Regions from separate parts of the Bacillus tequilensis genome, predicted to be linked through region 3. Evidence: riboswitches for the same ligand, from Rfam matches in the RefSeq annotation. Region 3 holds a riboswitch; each other region holds the start of a gene.

Region 1 (4,212 bases), 190 kb from region 3:
TATCTTCGAAGTTGCTGTAGCACATATGCGTATGAATCTGCGTCTCGTTTTTCACGGAAGAGGTGGTTAATCTGAATGCTTCTGCCGCCCAAGTCAAATACTCATCCCAATCGCGGGTTTTTAATGGAAGGCCTTCGCGCAGCGCCGGTTCATCGACTTGAATGATTTGAATGCCCGCATCTTCAAGCGCTTTTACTTCTTTGCGAAGGGCCAGCCCGATTTGGAAGGCGATTTCTTTTCTCGAAATATCGTTTCGAGGGAAAGACCAGTTTAAGATCGTAACCGGACCCGTCAGCATTCCTTTCACATGCTTGGAGGTCAATGACTGTGCATAGACCGTGTCTTTCACTGTCATCGGCTCAATAAATTCTACATCTCCGTAAATGACTGGCGGGCGGACACAGCGTGAGCCGTATGATTGAACCCAAGCGTATTTCGTGAAGGCAAAGCCGGCCAGTTTCTCACCGAAGTATTCGACCATATCTGTCCGTTCAAATTCACCGTGAACAAGAACATCAAGCTCCAATTCTTCCTGAATATCAATCCATCTTTTTGTTTCTGCATTGATAAAGTGTTGATACTGTTCATCAGACCATTCGTTTTTCCGCCATTTTTGGCGTGCGCTCCGCACTTCAGCAGACTGCGGGAAGCTCCCGATCGTCGTTGTCGGCAAAAGCGGAAGTCCGAGAGATTTATTTTGCAGAGCCAACCGTTCGTCGAATGGAATCGGGCGCTTGAAGTCTTTATCGGTTAATTGCTCAAGTTCTTTCTTTTGTTCAGTGTTTGCACCTGTTGCAAACTGCTTGAGCGCCTGAATGTCAGTTTTAGCCTGCTGAATTTGTTCGCTGATTGCCGCTTTTCCTGATACTAAACCTTCTTTCAAAGCTGTCAGCTCGGCTAGTTTTTCTTTTGCATAGGATAATCCGTTCAGCAGGTCCTTCTCCAAATGCTCGTCAGGGTGCTTCGCTACCGGAACATGCAGCAGGCTGCTGGAAGGCTGAATCCACAGCTCATCTACTTTTGCAATGCTGAGGATATCGAGAACGGCATCGAGGCGTTCTTCAAGATCCGCTTTCCAAATGTTGCGTCCGTCAATCACGCCGGCTGCCAGCACTTTGTCTGTCGGAAAGCCGTGTGTTGTCAGCTGTTCGAGGTTTCTGCCTTTATCGTGAACGAAGTCAAGTCCGATTCCCTGTACTGGGTAAGAGATCAGCTCTTCATAAGCATCAACAGAATCAAAATATGTCTGTAAAAGTACATTCAGAGATGAAAGCTCACTTGTTATGCTTTCGAATAATTGTTTTGCGCTGCGGACATCTTCGCCAGAGGCGGTAACAAGCGCTGGTTCATCGATTTGCACCCATTTAACGCCTTCTTGTTCTAGCTCTTTCAAAAGCTGTACGTATAGCGGCACCAATCGTTTTTGGATTGCTTTTGCTTCAGACGGGTCATAGCCTTTAGCAAGCGTGACGAATGTATAAGGGCCGACAATCACAGGTTTGGTTTCAACGCCGTATTCCTGCTTGATCCGGCGATAATCTTCGAGCTGTTTGTTTCTTGTGAGGCGGAACTCAATGCTCTCATCATACTCTGGCACGATGTAATGGTAATTTGTATTAAACCATTTTGTCATTTCACTGGATACGGCGTCTTTAGTTCCGCGGGCGATAGCGAAGTATGTATCGGTAGCGTCAGTCAAATGTCTGAATCGTTTCGGAATCCAGTTGAAGCTGACGGCTGTGTCGAGTACATGGTCATACTGTGTGAAATCAGAAACAGGCACAACATCAATCTGCTGGTCAATTTGTGTTTTTACGGCAGATAAAAACAGGTCGTCGATTTGCTTCAAAAATGTATCTTTGTCAGTGCTGCCTTTCCAATACGCTTCAAGTGCTTTTTTCCATTCCCGGTTCAGTCCGATTCTCGGAAATCCTAGATTCGATGTTTTGATGGTTGTCATTGTTTCTCCTCCTTTATATATAAAACACTCTCGTTAACCCGCGGATACAGGCTGCTAAGAGGTTTTCTCACAACAAAAAGCCTCTTTCCCATGAGAGAAAGAGGCTTTTTTTGCGTAAAACACTGCCTCTCTCATCTCTCAGATACAATCTGATGGAATTAGCACCGTGCCTTATGAGACATCAGTCTCGGCGCGAAAAGCAGTGCGCCCCATTTCACAATGGAATTACGGTCGGTTGCTGTTGGGGTCAAAAGGCCAATCCCTCGCCCAACTCTCGATAAGAGAAAATGTTATTAATTTTTTGAAAAGTTGAATCATTTGTTGGTAATCTTAACAGTAATTCAAATTCGTTGTCAATATAGAATTTGAAATTAAAATGACATCATTTGGTATATATTATATAAGAAAAATAATTTTATAGGACCATTAAATGTGATTGCTCTGCTCTGTCTGCAAGCTCATCAAGAGAGGTTAAATAGAGGAATCCATTGCCTGCCAGCGTTTTTGCAATCTCAAGCGGAAGTGTCCTGCGGATCAGCTGTGCATAAACCTCGGATTCAGAAAGCTTTCTTTGAAATGATTCTTCTTCATAGCTTTTGATAAGAGCAAGCGCTCCGCTGACATGGGGGGCAGCCATTGAAGTGCCGGTAAGCTTACCGTACTTCTTGTTAGGAAGGGTAGACAATATATTTTCTCCCGGTGCAACAAGATCAATCTCCTTATTGGCGTTAGAAAATTCTGATAATTTTCGCGCTACGGAAACAGATCCAACCGCGATGACTTCATTATAAGCTGCAGGATAGGAAAGCTCTTCCGTGCGTTCGTCTCCGTCACCTTCATTTCCTGCTGCACAAACAACAAGCACTCCGTTTTTGACGGCGTTTTGCACCGCTTCTTTCAGCTCTGGCACATCGCTTGGTCCGCCAAGGGACATCGAGATGATATCGGCTTTTTGTTCCACAGCGTAGTTAATGCCGTTAATAATCCATTCGTACTGTCCGCTGCCGTTTTCACCGCCAAGAACCTTCACAATCAATAGGCTTGCCTCAGGCGCAACTCCGGCAATGCCGCCGTTTGAATCATTAGCAGCAATCGTTCCGGCGACGTGTGTGCCGTGTCCGTTGTAGTCGGAAATCACATCGTCCTTGCCGCCGTCATCATCCGTGAAGTTCTTTCCGCCGATGATTTGGTTCTTTAAATCAGGATGGCTTGTGTCGCAGCCCGTGTCCAATACAGCAATTTTTACATTCTTGCCTTTTACCCCTTTTGCCCACATTTCTGGCGCCTTAATCACTTTAATGCCCTCAGGAAGCTCGTTTACATCCATGATCTGCTCATTCGTCACATACGGGATCAAGCGGATTTCACCATTCATAAAAAAGCCCTCCTTTTTTATGCTTTCAAGTGGATTCAAGGGTGTTGCCTCATATTATATGAAAAAAGCAACCGTTCGGACAGAGCCATTTGAAGCATTTTGAAAAAAGAGGATACAATCCAAAGAATTAGTGATTTTCAAAATATTGGATGGCTTCAGCGTGTATGACTGGGATTCGGCTTTGAGTCAAGTTATAATAGGGTTGGAGAAAGGAGCAGTGTGATGAAACTGAATGAACAATTATATGCGTTTTTTTCAGAGCATGTAGAGCAAATGGCCGAGGAATGGATAGAAACGATGAAGGATAGTGATCCAAATTCGCTTTACGCCTTACATAATGCCACAGTGACGGAAGAATTAAAAGAGCAGGACAGGGAATTTTACCGGCATCTGAATTACATGTATGTTTTACCGGAAAAACAATTTCTCGAGGAATTTCAAGAGTGGGTCATTGAGCTGACGAATGATCAAAAGCATCTCGACACTCCAGTTCAGTACGTCATTCGGGAGTTTATGAGAAACCGTAGATTATATACGAAGTATTTTGAGCAATTCGCAGAAGAAAATGAGTCGGCGTTTGAACCGGGAGAGAAACAAAAATGGGCCGATTTGATTGTGAAAGTTTTTGATTTTACCATTTATACATTCGTCGATCACGCTGAAACGAATGCCAAACAGCAATTAAACGCTCAGAGAGAAATGATATTGGAATTAAGCTCGCCTGTCATTACACTGAGCAAATCAACAGCTCTGCTTCCGCTTGTCGGTGACATTGATACGGAGCGGGCAAAGTTTATTCTGGAAAACACGCTTCATGCCTGTGCAAAAAGACGAGTGGAGCATCTGTTGATCGATTTGTCAGGCGTTGTGGTCGTTG
Region 2 (4,212 bases), 1.3 Mb from region 3:
TGACAATTGATCAAAAAGTAATAATATTAAGATAATTGAAATCTGAATATGAAGATGTACCTTATCAAGAGAGGTGGAGGGACTGGCCCTATGATACCCGGCAACCGCTGTTTCAAACAGAATGGTGCTAAATCCTGCAGATGAGGCGGAGATTTGATCGTTCAAGCTCTTCCTTACATAAAGGGAGAGCTTTTTTATGCTTACACATTTGAGAAAAGAGGCGAATGACATGGCTGAACAAACAAGTCTTACAGGACACAAAACAGAAAAACAACACAAAGCTCCTTTCCGCGCTGATCATGTCGGCAGTTTACTGCGCTCCGCTCCGGTGAAAGAAGCCCGGCAGAAGCAAGCGGCCGGCGAGATCACTGCGGAACAGCTTCGTGAGGTCGAAAATCAAGAAATCAGCCGCATTGTGGAAAAACAAAAAGAAATCGGTCTCGAGGTGGTAACAGATGGGGAATTCCGCCGCTCTTGGTGGCATTATGACTTTTTGGAAGGGCTAGACGGAGTGGAACCGTTCATTCCGGCTGAAGGGATTCAGTTCCATAACGCGAAAACAAAAGCACGAAGCATCAAAGTGACGGGAAAACTTGATTTTACGAACCACCCTGCGCTTGCTGATTTTCAATTTTTACATGAGATTGCCGGCGATGCGACACCAAAGCTGACAATTCCGAGCCCGAATATGCTGTTTTTCGGTAAAAAGGCTGATAAAGCGATTTATGACGACCAAGAGGAATACTTTCATGATCTGGCCCAAGCGTACAAAAAAGCAATCAAAGCCTTTTATGACGCCGGATGCCGCTATCTTCAGCTTGATGATACGTCATGGTCTCTCTTCTTTGAGGAAAAAGGCAGAGAGGTTGTTCAGGCGCTCGGCGGCGATCCAGAAACATTGCCTGCCTTGTTCGCCAAAACGATTAACGATGCAGTGGCAGACCGGCCTGATGATTTAGCAATCACAATGCATATTTGCCGCGGCAACTTCCGTTCAACTTGGGCGGCATCAGGAGGCTACGACGCTGTAGCGGAAACGATTTTGGACGGCTTAGACCTGGACGGCCTGTTCTTGGAATACGATGATGACCGCTCAGGAAATTTTGATCCGCTTCGTTTCGTAAAACGCAAGGATCTGCAAATTGTTCTCGGCTTAATTACATCAAAATACGGCGAGCTTGAAGATCCAGAAGATGTGAAACGCCGAATCAATGAAGCGGCGCGCTTTGTCAGCCTTGATCAGCTTTGCCTCAGCCCGCAGTGCGGTTTCGCCTCTACAGAAGAAGGAAATCTTTTGACAGAGGAGCAGCAATGGGCGAAGCTCCGCCATGTCATCGACATCGCCAGCGACGTGTGGAGATAATCTATCATTGACAGATAGATAAAATGTGTGAATAATAGATACTATCAGAAAATTTCATAAAAAAGGTTTTCCTTATCAAGAGAGGTGGAGGGACTGGCCCTGCGATACCCGGCAACCGCTGTTTAACAGAATGGTGCTAAATCCTTTAGAGCAATGATTGCTCTTGAAGATAAGGTTGAGATTGTCACGCAAGCTCTTCCTTATCCAAAGGAAGAGCTTTTTTATATTTGAATGGAAAGAAGGAATGGACAACATGTCACAACAAACAACACCCGCAGAACAAAAATCACTTCAAAGAAAAAAACCGCCGTTTCGCGCGGATCAAGTCGGAAGCTTGCTGAGATCTGAGCCCGTCAAAAAAGCGCGGCAGCAAAAAGCGGCCGGCGAAATGACAGCTGAACAGCTTCGCCAAATCGAAAACGATGAAATCATCCGCATTGTGGAAAAACAGAAGGAAACCGGCCTGAACGTCGTAACAGACGGTGAATTCCGCAGAGCGTGGTGGCACTTTGATTTTCTGGAAAACCTGGATGGCGTTGAGCCGTTTATTCCCGAGCAGGGCATTCAATTCCACAACGTACAAACAAAAGCACGCGGCATTAAAGTCACAGGTGATATTGACTTTTCAACTCACCCAATGCTTGAAGATTACTCATTTCTCCATAGCATTGCCGGTGACGCGACGCCAAAAATGACGATCCCAAGCCCGAATATGCTGTTTTTCCGTGGAAAACTGGAAAAGGATGCGTACAAAAACGACTATCAGCTTTTCCAGCATGACGTATCCAAAGCATATAAAAAAGCGATTCAAGCGTTTTATGACAGAGGCTGCCGCTACCTCCAGCTTGATGATACGGCATGGGCTGTTTTCTTATCAGAAAAAGGCTTAAAACAAATCGAAGCGTTCGGAACAACGCCTGACGAGCTTCGACAGCTGTTTGCGAAATCAATTAACGACGCGATTGCAGACCGTCCGGATGACTTGACGGTAACCATGCATATTTGCCGCGGCAACTTCCAGTCCACTTGGACAGCGGAAGGCGGCTATGACGCAGCTGCTGAAACCATTTTTGACGGCTTGAATCTGGACGGGCTTTTCCTGGAGTATGATGATTCACGCTCAGGCGGATTTGAACCGCTCCGTTATGTGAAGCGCTCTGATCTTCAGCTTGTCCTTGGCTTAGTGACATCTAAATTCGGCGAGCTTGAACATCCGGACGACGTCAAACGCCGTATCGAAGAAGCGTCCCGTTATGTGAACTTAGATCAGCTTTGCCTCAGCCCTCAATGCGGATTCGCTTCAACTGAGGAAGGCAACAAGCTGACGGAAGAACAGCAATGGGCGAAACTCCGCCATGTGGTTGAGATCGCTAACGATGTTTGGAAATAAGCAAAGAAAAAAACACACTGGACTCCCTGGCGGAGGAGGTGTGTTTTTTTGTCACTGAGCGGTGTAGCCGCCATCTAGAACGACAGCCTGCCCGGTAACGCCCTTCGCTTTTTCGCTTGCCAAAAACACCGCATAATCTGCGATTTCCTTGATGGAAAGCAGCCGTTTTTGCGGCACAAGCGGAAAAATGACCTGTTCAAGTACCGCGTCGTACGGGACATTTCTCGTTTTCGAAAGATCGCTCAGCTGATTGCGGACAAGCTGTGTATCGACATAACCCGGACAGAGCGCGTTGACTGTAATGCCGTGGGGCGCGCCTTCCAGCGCCCCGACCTTTGTCAGCCCGATGACGCCGTGCTTGGCGCTATTATAAGCGGATTTCCCCGCAAAGCCGACTAAGCCATTAACAGACGCGATATTGATGATTCTGCCAAACTGCTGTTTTTTCATGATTGGAAAGACATGCTTCATCGCGATAAATGGAGCCGTCAGCATGACCTTGATCAGCTGTTCAAAGGTTTCTGTCGGAAACTCTTCTATTGGGGCGACGTGCTGAATACCGGCATTGTTCACCAAAGTATCCAAGCGGCCGTATCGTTTCCGGATGCCATCCACCGTCTCAGCGACTTGCGCTTCCTTTGTTACATCACACGGAATGGCGGCTGCGTCAAAACCTTCTTCGGCAAGCTTGGAAGCGGCCTCTTCACATGCTTTCTGGTGAAGATCCGAAACGATGACGCTGGCGCCTTCTCGGGCGAATTCTCTTGCGATTTCGAATCCGATTCCGCCGGCTGCCCCAGTGACCAAGGCGACCTTGTTTTTCATGTCAAACACCTCCCCATTAAGAATTTTGCTTGAGCACAGACTGGTTTACAGCGAAATCAGCCTCTGTTTTTTCATAAACCTCTTCAATTGTGACGCCTTCCTGAAGCTCTGTCAGTGTCATGCGGCCGTTATCAAAATCAAACACTGCCAAATCTGTAATCAGCCTGTGCACCACTTTCTGGCCTGTCAGCGGAAGGGAGCATGTTTTCTTCACCTTTGACTCGCCATGCTTATTGACATGCTCCATGATGACAACAATCCGTTTCGCTCCATTGACGAGATCCATGGCACCGCCCATCCCTTTGACCATTTTGCCGGGGATCATCCAATTGGCCAAATCACCCTGCTCAGAAACCTCCATGCCGCCAAGGATAGCCAAATCGATATGCCCGCCTCTTATCATTGCGAATGATTCAGCGCTGTCAAAATAAGAAGCGCCCGTCACTTCAGTGATCGTTTCCTTTCCCGCGTTGATCAAATCCGCGTCTTCCGTCCCCTCCACAGGATACGGGCCGATTCCGAGCAAACCGTTTTCTGATTGAAGCATGACGTGAACGCCATCGGGTATTTCATTTGCGACAAGCGTCGGCATTCCAATCCCAAGATTGACGTTCATGCCATCCTTGATTTCTTG
Region 3 (4,212 bases):
TGAAGTGCTTATATAAAAATAGAAGGCGCTAAGGCCTTCTATTTTTTCTCATATGTCCATCCGTTTTCCTGATACACTTTTCCGTTTTTCATCAAATGGCCGAGCGCGCGTTTAAAGGCGGCTTTGCTCATGTTAAAACGTTCTCTGATATCGTCAGGCTGGCTTTTGTCGCTGTACGGCATGGCGCCGTTTCTCATTCTCATGTACGTCAAAATGGACTCGGCATCAACAGACATGGCATCCTGTTTTCTCGGAAGCAGCGACAAGTTGACTGAACCGTCTTCTTTCACTTGAATCACCCGTCCCGTGACTCTTGAGCCGAGTCTTGGCTCCTCTTTTCTTTCTGAAGGATGGATAAAGCATCGGATACCGTCGTCCGTGATGACGAATGAACCTGTCGCGATCAATCTGTACACCGTACCTGTCAACTCTTTATTCATCAGATCTTCTGAGGCGTCGGTAAACAGTTCGCTGATGATATCTTCCGGCGCAGGTTTCGCAAACATACGCCCCCGGTTCGTCACCTTCAGCATACAGTAAAGCTTATCCCCTTTTTGCGGCCAGACATCTTCGTATGGCGGCAAATGCTCAGTTGCGACAAGCGCGTCCTTCGATAAACCGACATCAACGAAAACGCCCATATCTTCCACTTTATCCACCACTTCGACCCAGCCGTACTCATCAGCGCTGATGACCGGAATTTTCATCGTAGCCGCAAGCCTTTCCTGCTGGTCGACGTATATAAAGACCTCTACCTCGTCTCTGTCTTCGATATCCTCAGTTATTTCACTGTTATGTAAGAGAATCGTATCTTCTCCATCGGTTAAAAAGTAACCGAAGTCCGTTTGATGATCTATACTTAAGGTTAATTGCTGCCCTGGTCTCATGCTATCGCCCTTCCTGTTCCGCTTGTTTATCTGCGGATTCTGTTAACATTTTTTCCAATCATCACAAATTGATTCTTTGTTCTGTTGGAAGTTTCTCTTTATTCTACTATAATCAACACATAAGTTAAATGTTATGGAGGTTTTCATATGGCAAAAGAAAGTTCATTTGATATTGTATCCAAGGTGGAATTGCCTGAAGTGCAAAATGCGATCCAAATCGCTCTGAAGGAAATCAGCACACGCTATGACTTTAAAGGAAGCAAAAGTGATATTTCTTTAGATAAAGAAGAGCTTGTCCTCGTTTCTGATGATGAATTCAAATTAAGCCAGCTGAAAGATGTGCTTGTCGGTAAATTGATCAAACGAAACGTGCCGACAAAAAACATTGAATACGGCAAGATTGAAAACGCTTCTGGCGGAACGGTGCGCCAGCGCGCAAAGCTTGTTCAAGGCATTGACAAGGACAACGCCAAAAAAATCAATACGATCATCAAGAACTCCGGACTGAAAGTAAAGTCACAAGTTCAGGATGATCAAGTGCGCGTCACCGGAAAAAACAAGGATGACCTGCAGCAGATTATCACAGCGGTTCGAGGAGCAGATCTGCCGATTGACGTCCAATTTATAAATTTCAGATAAATTTTCTGAATCCTATTGATTATTGTCTTTATTTTCGGTAAATTTGGAGAAAGGGAAAACGTCAGGAAGCTTTTGGCACTTCCCGAACACAAAAACTTCATATCCGTTCTTATCAAGAGAAGCAGAGGGACTGGCCCGACGAAGCTTCAGCAACCGGTGTAATGGCGATCAGCCATGACCAAGGTGCTAAATCCAGCAAGCTCGAACAGCTTGGAAGATAAGAAGAGACAAAATCACTGACAAAGTCTTCTTCTTAAGAGGACTTTTTTTATTTCTCTTTTTTCCTTGCTGAATGTGAATAAAGGAGGCAGACAATGGGACTTTTAGAAGATTTGCAGAAAAAGGTGTTAATCGGCGACGGCGCCATGGGGACACTCCTCTACTCCTATGGCATTGACAGGTGCTTTGAGGAGCTCAATATTTCAAAGCCGGAGGAAATTCAGCGCATACATAAAGCGTACGTTGAGGCGGGAGCCAACATCATTCAAACGAATACGTACGGGGCTAATTATATTAAATTATCCAGACACGGACTTGAGGATGATATTAAAAAAATGAATCAGGAGGCAGTAAAGATTGCGCGGGCTTCAGCAGGCGATGCGTACGTGCTTGGAACAATGGGCGGCATCCGCACCTTTAATAAAAATGCGTACAGTCTTGACGAAATCAAACGCAGCTTTCGCGAGCAGCTGTACCTGCTGCTGCACGAAGAGCCGGATGGCTTGCTGCTGGAAACGTATTATGATTTGGAAGAAGCCCGTGAAGTCCTGAAAATCGCCCGAAAAGAGACCGGGCTTCCGATTATGCTCAATGTCTCCATGCATGAGCAAGGCGTGCTGCAGGACGGAACGCCGCTTTCTGACGCATTGCGGTCGATTGCGGATCTCGGGGCAGATATCGTCGGCATTAACTGCCGGCTAGGCCCTTATCACATGATTGAAGCGCTCAGCGAAGTGCCGATTTTTGATGACGTGTTTTTATCAGTTTATCCGAACAGCAGTCTTCCTTCGCTCGAAGAAGGCCGGCTCGTCTATGAAACAGACGACACGTATTTTCAAAACAGCGCGTCAGAATTCCGCAAGCAAGGCGCGCGGGTGATCGGCGGCTGCTGCGGCACTACGCCGAATCACATCCGGGCGATGGCGGAAGCGGTTGGCGGGCTTGCACCGATTACGGAAAAAGAAGTCAAAACCCAGGCGAAGGAATTCATTTCTGTTCAGCACGAGCGGGCAGAGCCCGGCTTGAACGAGATCGCGGCGGAAAAACGCTCCATCATCGTAGAGCTGGACCCGCCGAAAAAATTGAGCTTTGATAAATTTCTGTCCGCCGCTGCTGAACTAAAGGAAGCGGGAGTCGATGCCCTGACACTCGCGGACAATTCCCTTGCGACCCCGCGAATCAGCAATGTTGCCTGCGGCGCCCTCGTGAAGCAGCAGCTCGATATACGCTCCCTTGTCCATATTACGTGCCGTGACCGAAATATTATCGGCTTGCAGTCCCATTTAATGGGCCTTGATACATTGGGACTGAATGACGTGCTGGCTATTACGGGGGACCCTTCAAAAATCGGGGATTTTCCGGGCGCGACGTCTGTGTATGATTTAACATCCTTTGATTTAATCAGGCTGATCAAACAGTTTAATGAAGGGCTGTCCCTGTCTGGAAAGCCGCTTGGCAAGAAAACGAATTTCTCAGTCGCCGCCGCATTTAATCCTAACGTCCGCCATCTGGATAAAGCGGTAAAACGGCTGGAGAAAAAAATAGATTGCGGCGCCGATTACTTTGTTTCACAGCCTGTCTACTCCGAGCAGCAGCTTGTCGATATCCATAACGAAACAAAGCATTTGAAGACGCCGATCTATATTGGCATTATGCCGCTCACAAGCAGCAGAAATGCTGAATTCATTCACAATGAAATTCCCGGAATAAAGCTGTCTGACTCAATTCGCGAAAAAATGGCCCTCGCCGGCGAAGACAAAGAGAAACAAAAAGCGGAAGGCCTTGCGATAGCACGTTCCTTATTGGATACGGCATGCGAGCTGTTTAACGGCATCTATTTGATTACGCCTTTTCTCAGATCAGACTTAACCGCTGAGCTCACTTCGTATATCCAGCAAAAAGATGAACAGCGCCAAAATATATCCTTGCATTAACACCAGAAAGACCGCCTGAACCAATCGGGCGGTCCTTATTTGACTGATCCGTGTTACGATAAAGAAAATCAGTTTATAAGGAGGAACATCATGCTCGAAGTTAAAACCATTCCTGCGGAAGATACATACGACATCCGGCGCCGCATCCTGCGTCCCCATCAATCCATCGAACAATGTAAATTTGAGCAGGATCACGCGGAAGGCGCCTTTCATCTCGGTGCGTTTTATGAAGGAACACTAATCAGCATCGCTTCTTTTTCTCCACAGAATCAGCCATTATTGACAGAATCTCCTTCATATCGGCTGCGAGGCATGGCAACACTTGAAGAATATCGTGATCAAAAAGCGGGCAGCACGCTGATCAAATACGCTGAGCAGAACCTGGCAGATAGAGGTGTGCAGGCGGTCTGGTGCAATGCGAGACACCACGTCAAAGGCTACTACGCGAAGCTTGGCTGGGAGGAGCTTGGCGAGCCATTTGACATTCCCGGCATTGGCACTCATATCGCCATGTACAAAACACTCGGAACAAG
Region 4 (4,212 bases), 230 kb from region 3:
TTCCCAATTCGATAGGCGGCTTCCTCAAGTCTTTCTTCACTTGTCAGCAGTCCGACTCTGACATAGCCCTCGCCATATTCACCGAAGCCGGTTCCAGCCGCAACCGCCACATTCGCTTTTTCCAGCAAAAGGTCGGAGAACTGCTCAGATGTATAGCCTTCAGGCACAGGCAGCCATGCAAAAAATGAACCTGCCGGAGCTGTCACATCCCAGCCAATCTCCCGGCATGCCGCGATCCAAGCGTTTCGCCTGCTCTCATAGCGGGCATTTTGCTCCGCCACACACGTTTGATCAGCAAGCAGTGCCGCCGCTGCAGCCTCCTGAGTCGCTCTGAAAAGACTGACAAACATATGGTCCTGATAAAGATTAATCGCTTCAATGACCGAAGCGTTTCCAACGGCAAAGCCGACCCGCCATCCTGCCATGTTATACGTTTTTGACAGCGTGTAAATTTCGATGCCAATATCCTTCGCACCTTCAGTCTGCAAAAAGCTTAACGGCTTGTTCCCGTCAAATCCTACAGCGCCATAAGCAAAATCGTGAACGACACAAATCCCGTTTTCTTTTGCAAAGCTCACGGTTTCTTCAAAAAATTCAGAGGTAGCAACAGCCCCGGTCGGATTATTCGGATAATTTAAATACATCAATTTTGCCTGATCCCTCACCTCAGCTGCGATGCTGCTATAATCAGGAAGAAACGCCCTTTCCTTTACAAGCGGCATCATTTCCATCTTTGCTTTCGCAAGTGTGACACCTGACCAGTAATCAGGATAACCCGGATCGGGCACTAAAATCGTATCACCGGGATTCAGCAAGCATTGCGGGAGCTCGACAAGACCCGCTTTCCCGCCGAATAATACAGCAACTTCAGTTTCCGGGTCGAGATCAATACCGTATTCTCTTTTGTAAAATGCTGCGGCAGCTGACTTCAGACTGTGCGAGCCGCGAAAAGACGAGTATTTATGATTTTCAGGATCGGCAACAGCCCGTTTCATTTCCTCGACGATATGCTCCGGAGTCGGCTGATCCGGATTTCCCTGTCCAAGATTGATCACGTCGTGTCCTTCCGCGAGCTTTCGATTCACTTTCTGCACCAGAGAAGCGAAGAACTGTTTAGGCAATTCCTTCAATACATGAGACTGTTCAAATATCATCTATTCTCACCTTCTAAAAAAATCTTGAAATGATAGTCCATCATCATATATGGTTAAATCAAAAAAGTAAAGAAAAATTTGGGGGCGTAAAAAAATGAAATGGACGATATCTTGTCTTCAATTTGATATTTCTTACGGAAAACCTTCAGAAAATATAAAAAAGGCTGAAAGTTTTATCGAAAAAGAAAGCAAACATGCTGATGTGATTGTTCTGCCTGAACTATGGACGACCGGATATGATCTGGCCAATCTTGATGAGCTGGCTGATGAAGACGGTCGTTCAGCTCAGAGCTGGCTAAAGAAAACGGCTAAAAAACATGGCGTTCATATTGTTGCCGGTTCAGTTGCTGTCAGAGAGGATTCTGATGTTTATAATACGATGTACATTGCAGATAAGGAAGGACAAATCATTAAGGAATATAGAAAAGCCCATCTCTTTCAGCTGATGGATGAACATGTGTATTTATCAGCCGGTTCAGAAGATGGGTACTTTGAGCTTGATGGCGTCAAATGCTCTGGGCTGATCTGTTACGATATCCGTTTTCCGGAATGGATCAGAAAACATACGACAAAAGGTGCCAACGTGCTGTTTATTTCCGCGGAATGGCCTCTTCCACGCCTTGACCATTGGAAAAGCCTGCTTATTGCCCGCGCCATTGAAAATCAATGCTTTGTCGCCGCCTGCAATTGTACCGGTTCAAATCCCGATAATGAATTTGCCGGACACAGCCTGCTTATTGATCCATGGGGGCGCGTACTTGCTGAAGGCGGCCTGGAAGAAGGTATTGTCCGAGCGGAAATCGACCTTCATGAAAGCGTTGAGGTGCGTAAGCGTATACCTGTTTTCGATGATATCAGAAAAGATTTATATTAAAAAATAGATTGACAACTTACTAAAACACCTGTTACTATGTTCATCAACTGATAAATTAGAATTGTTTAACAAGTGAATATATTCTCTTATCGAGAGTTGGGCGAAGGATTTGGCCTTTTGACCCCAACAGCAACCGACCGTAATTCCATTGTGAAATGGGGCGCATCTTTTTCGCGCCGAGACGCTTGTCTCTTAAGGCACGGTGCTAATTCCATTCAGATCTGATCTGAGAGATAAGAGAGGCGGACATAGATGTTAAGCCTCCTTCTCTCTGAGAAGGAGGCTTTTTTTACTGCGCTTCAGCTGCAAACGCATCTAGCGATTACATAAATTGGAGGTTATGACAATGGCAGTCACAAAAACACCTTTATACGAAACGTTAAATGAAAGCTCCGCAGTGGCACTGGCGGTAAAACTTGGTTTATTTCCAAGCAAAAGCACACTGACATGCCAGGAGATCGGTGACGGCAACTTAAATTACGTTTTTCATATTTATGATCAAGAACATGACAGAGCGTTGATCATTAAACAGGCGGTTCCTTATGCAAAAGTCGTCGGAGAAAGCTGGCCGCTGACAATCGATCGCGCAAGAATCGAAAGCAGCGCTCTCATCCGTCAGGGCGAGCATGTCCCTCATCTCGTTCCAAGAGTGTTCTATTCCGATACTGAAATGGCGGTTACCGTCATGGAGGATCTTTCTCACCTGAAAATCGCAAGAAAAGGACTCATTGAGGGCGAAAACTACCCTTACCTGTCACAGCACATCGGTGAATTTCTAGGAAAAACACTTTTCTATTCATCGGATTACGCGCTTGAACCTAAGGTCAAAAAACAGCTTGTTAAACAGTTTACAAATCCGGAGCTGTGCGACATAACGGAAAGACTTGTCTTTACAGACCCTTTCTTTGACCATGACACAAATGATTTTGAAGAAGAGCTTCGTCCTTTTGTCGAAGAGCTTTGGAATAATGACAACGTCAAAATCGAGGCCGCAAAGCTCAAAAAGTCATTTTTAACATCGGCAGAAACACTCATTCACGGTGACTTGCATACAGGAAGCATTTTTGCCAGCGAGCATGAAACAAAGGTAATTGATCCTGAATTTGCTTTTTACGGACCGATTGGCTTTGATGTGGGCCAATTTATCGCCAACTTATATTTGAATGCACTCGGGCGTGACGGTGATGCCAGAGAGCCGTTATATCAACATGTCAAGCAGGTTTGGGAAACATTTCAAAAAACATTCACTGAAGCCTGGGAGAAGGACAGTTTGGATGTTTACGCCAACATCGACGGTTACCTTTCTGATACGCTCAGTCATATTCTTGAAGAGGCAATCGGGTTTGCGGGCTGCGAGCTGATACGCCGCACGGTCGGCCTTGCCCATGTTGATGATCTGGATACGATCGTGCCGTTTGATAAACGAATCGGCAGAAAGCGTCTGGCGCTTACAACCGGCGCAGCCTTTATCGAAAAACGTTCGGAATTCAAGACGATAACAGATGTTACTGAATTATTTGAGTTACTTGTAAAGGAATGATCTGTTCATGACCTATTCATTTGCTGTTCCGCGTTCTGTTGAATGGAAAGAAACAGCTATTACCATTTTAAATCAGCAAAAGCTTCCTGATGTGACGGAATATTTAGAACTGGCAACGAAAGAGGATGTATTTGATGCCATTGTCACGCTCAAAGTAAGAGGCGCCCCGGCGATCGGCATTACGGCAGCCTTCGGACTTGCGCTTACTGCAAAAGACATTGAAACGGATGATGTTACTGAATTCCGCCGCAGACTGGATGATATCAAAGAGTATTTAAACAGCTCACGGCCCACCGCCATTAATTTATCATGGGCGCTTGAGAGACTGCGCCATTCGATCGAAAACGCCATTTCCGTAAATGAAGCAAAAACAAACCTTGTCCATGAAGCGATTCAAATTCAGGTCGAGGATGAGGAAACGTGCCGGATGATCGGTCAAAACGCCCTGCAGCTTTTCAAAAAAGGCGACCGGATTATGACAATCTGCAATGCCGGCTCTATCGCGACAAGCCGCTACGGTACGGCGCTGGCTCCATTTTATTTGGCCAAACAAAAAGATTTGGGACTGCACATTTATGCCTGTGAAACAAGGCCTGTTCTTCAAGGTTCGCGCCTGACTGCGTGGGAGCTGATGCAGGGCGGCA

The links. A riboswitch is a leader RNA that binds a small molecule or an ion and turns the genes downstream of it on or off. The one in region 3 is predicted to bind S-adenosylmethionine.
Region 1: it holds a riboswitch for S-adenosylmethionine, as region 3 does, so the genes downstream of both, metE (5-methyltetrahydropteroyltriglutamate--homocysteine S-methyltransferase) here and G4P54_RS05835 (bifunctional homocysteine S-methyltransferase/methylenetetrahydrofolate reductase) in region 3, are expected to answer to the same signal.
Region 2: it holds a riboswitch for S-adenosylmethionine, as region 3 does, so the genes downstream of both, G4P54_RS20085 (5-methyltetrahydropteroyltriglutamate--homocysteine S-methyltransferase) here and G4P54_RS05835 (bifunctional homocysteine S-methyltransferase/methylenetetrahydrofolate reductase) in region 3, are expected to answer to the same signal.
Region 4: it holds a riboswitch for S-adenosylmethionine, as region 3 does, so the genes downstream of both, mtnK (S-methyl-5-thioribose kinase) here and G4P54_RS05835 (bifunctional homocysteine S-methyltransferase/methylenetetrahydrofolate reductase) in region 3, are expected to answer to the same signal.

Annotation. Positions count from the first base shown of each region.
Region 1 is NZ_CP048852.1:1,298,859-1,303,070, forward strand. Features, by position in the region: gene metE (5-methyltetrahydropteroyltriglutamate--homocysteine S-methyltransferase) at 1-1,960, opposite strand, end outside; SAM riboswitch class I at 2,089-2,244, opposite strand; gene isp (serine protease Isp) at 2,376-3,335, opposite strand; gene rsbRB (RsbT co-antagonist RsbRB) at 3,558-4,212, shown strand, end outside.
Region 2 is NZ_CP048852.1:3,817,752-3,821,963, forward strand. Features, by position in the region: SAM riboswitch class I at 59-147, shown strand; gene G4P54_RS20080 (5-methyltetrahydropteroyltriglutamate--homocysteine S-methyltransferase) at 230-1,363, shown strand; SAM riboswitch class I at 1,433-1,539, shown strand; gene G4P54_RS20085 (5-methyltetrahydropteroyltriglutamate--homocysteine S-methyltransferase) at 1,617-2,753, shown strand; gene G4P54_RS20090 (3-hydroxybutyrate dehydrogenase) at 2,805-3,578, opposite strand; gene G4P54_RS20095 (CoA transferase subunit B) at 3,595-4,212, opposite strand, start outside.
Region 3 is NZ_CP048852.1:1,109,419-1,113,630, reverse strand. Features, by position in the region: partial or broken gene G4P54_RS05845 (CvfB family protein) at 39-936, opposite strand; gene G4P54_RS05840 (YajQ family cyclic di-GMP-binding protein) at 1,035-1,526, shown strand; SAM riboswitch class I at 1,633-1,750, shown strand; gene G4P54_RS05835 (bifunctional homocysteine S-methyltransferase/methylenetetrahydrofolate reductase) at 1,841-3,679, shown strand; gene G4P54_RS05830 (GNAT family N-acetyltransferase) at 3,770-4,212, shown strand, end outside.
Region 4 is NZ_CP048852.1:1,334,672-1,338,883, reverse strand. Features, by position in the region: gene mtnE (methionine-glutamine aminotransferase) at 1-1,154, opposite strand, end outside; gene G4P54_RS07145 (carbon-nitrogen family hydrolase) at 1,249-2,028, shown strand; SAM riboswitch class I at 2,112-2,268, shown strand; gene mtnK (S-methyl-5-thioribose kinase) at 2,375-3,568, shown strand; gene mtnA (S-methyl-5-thioribose-1-phosphate isomerase) at 3,576-4,212, shown strand, end outside.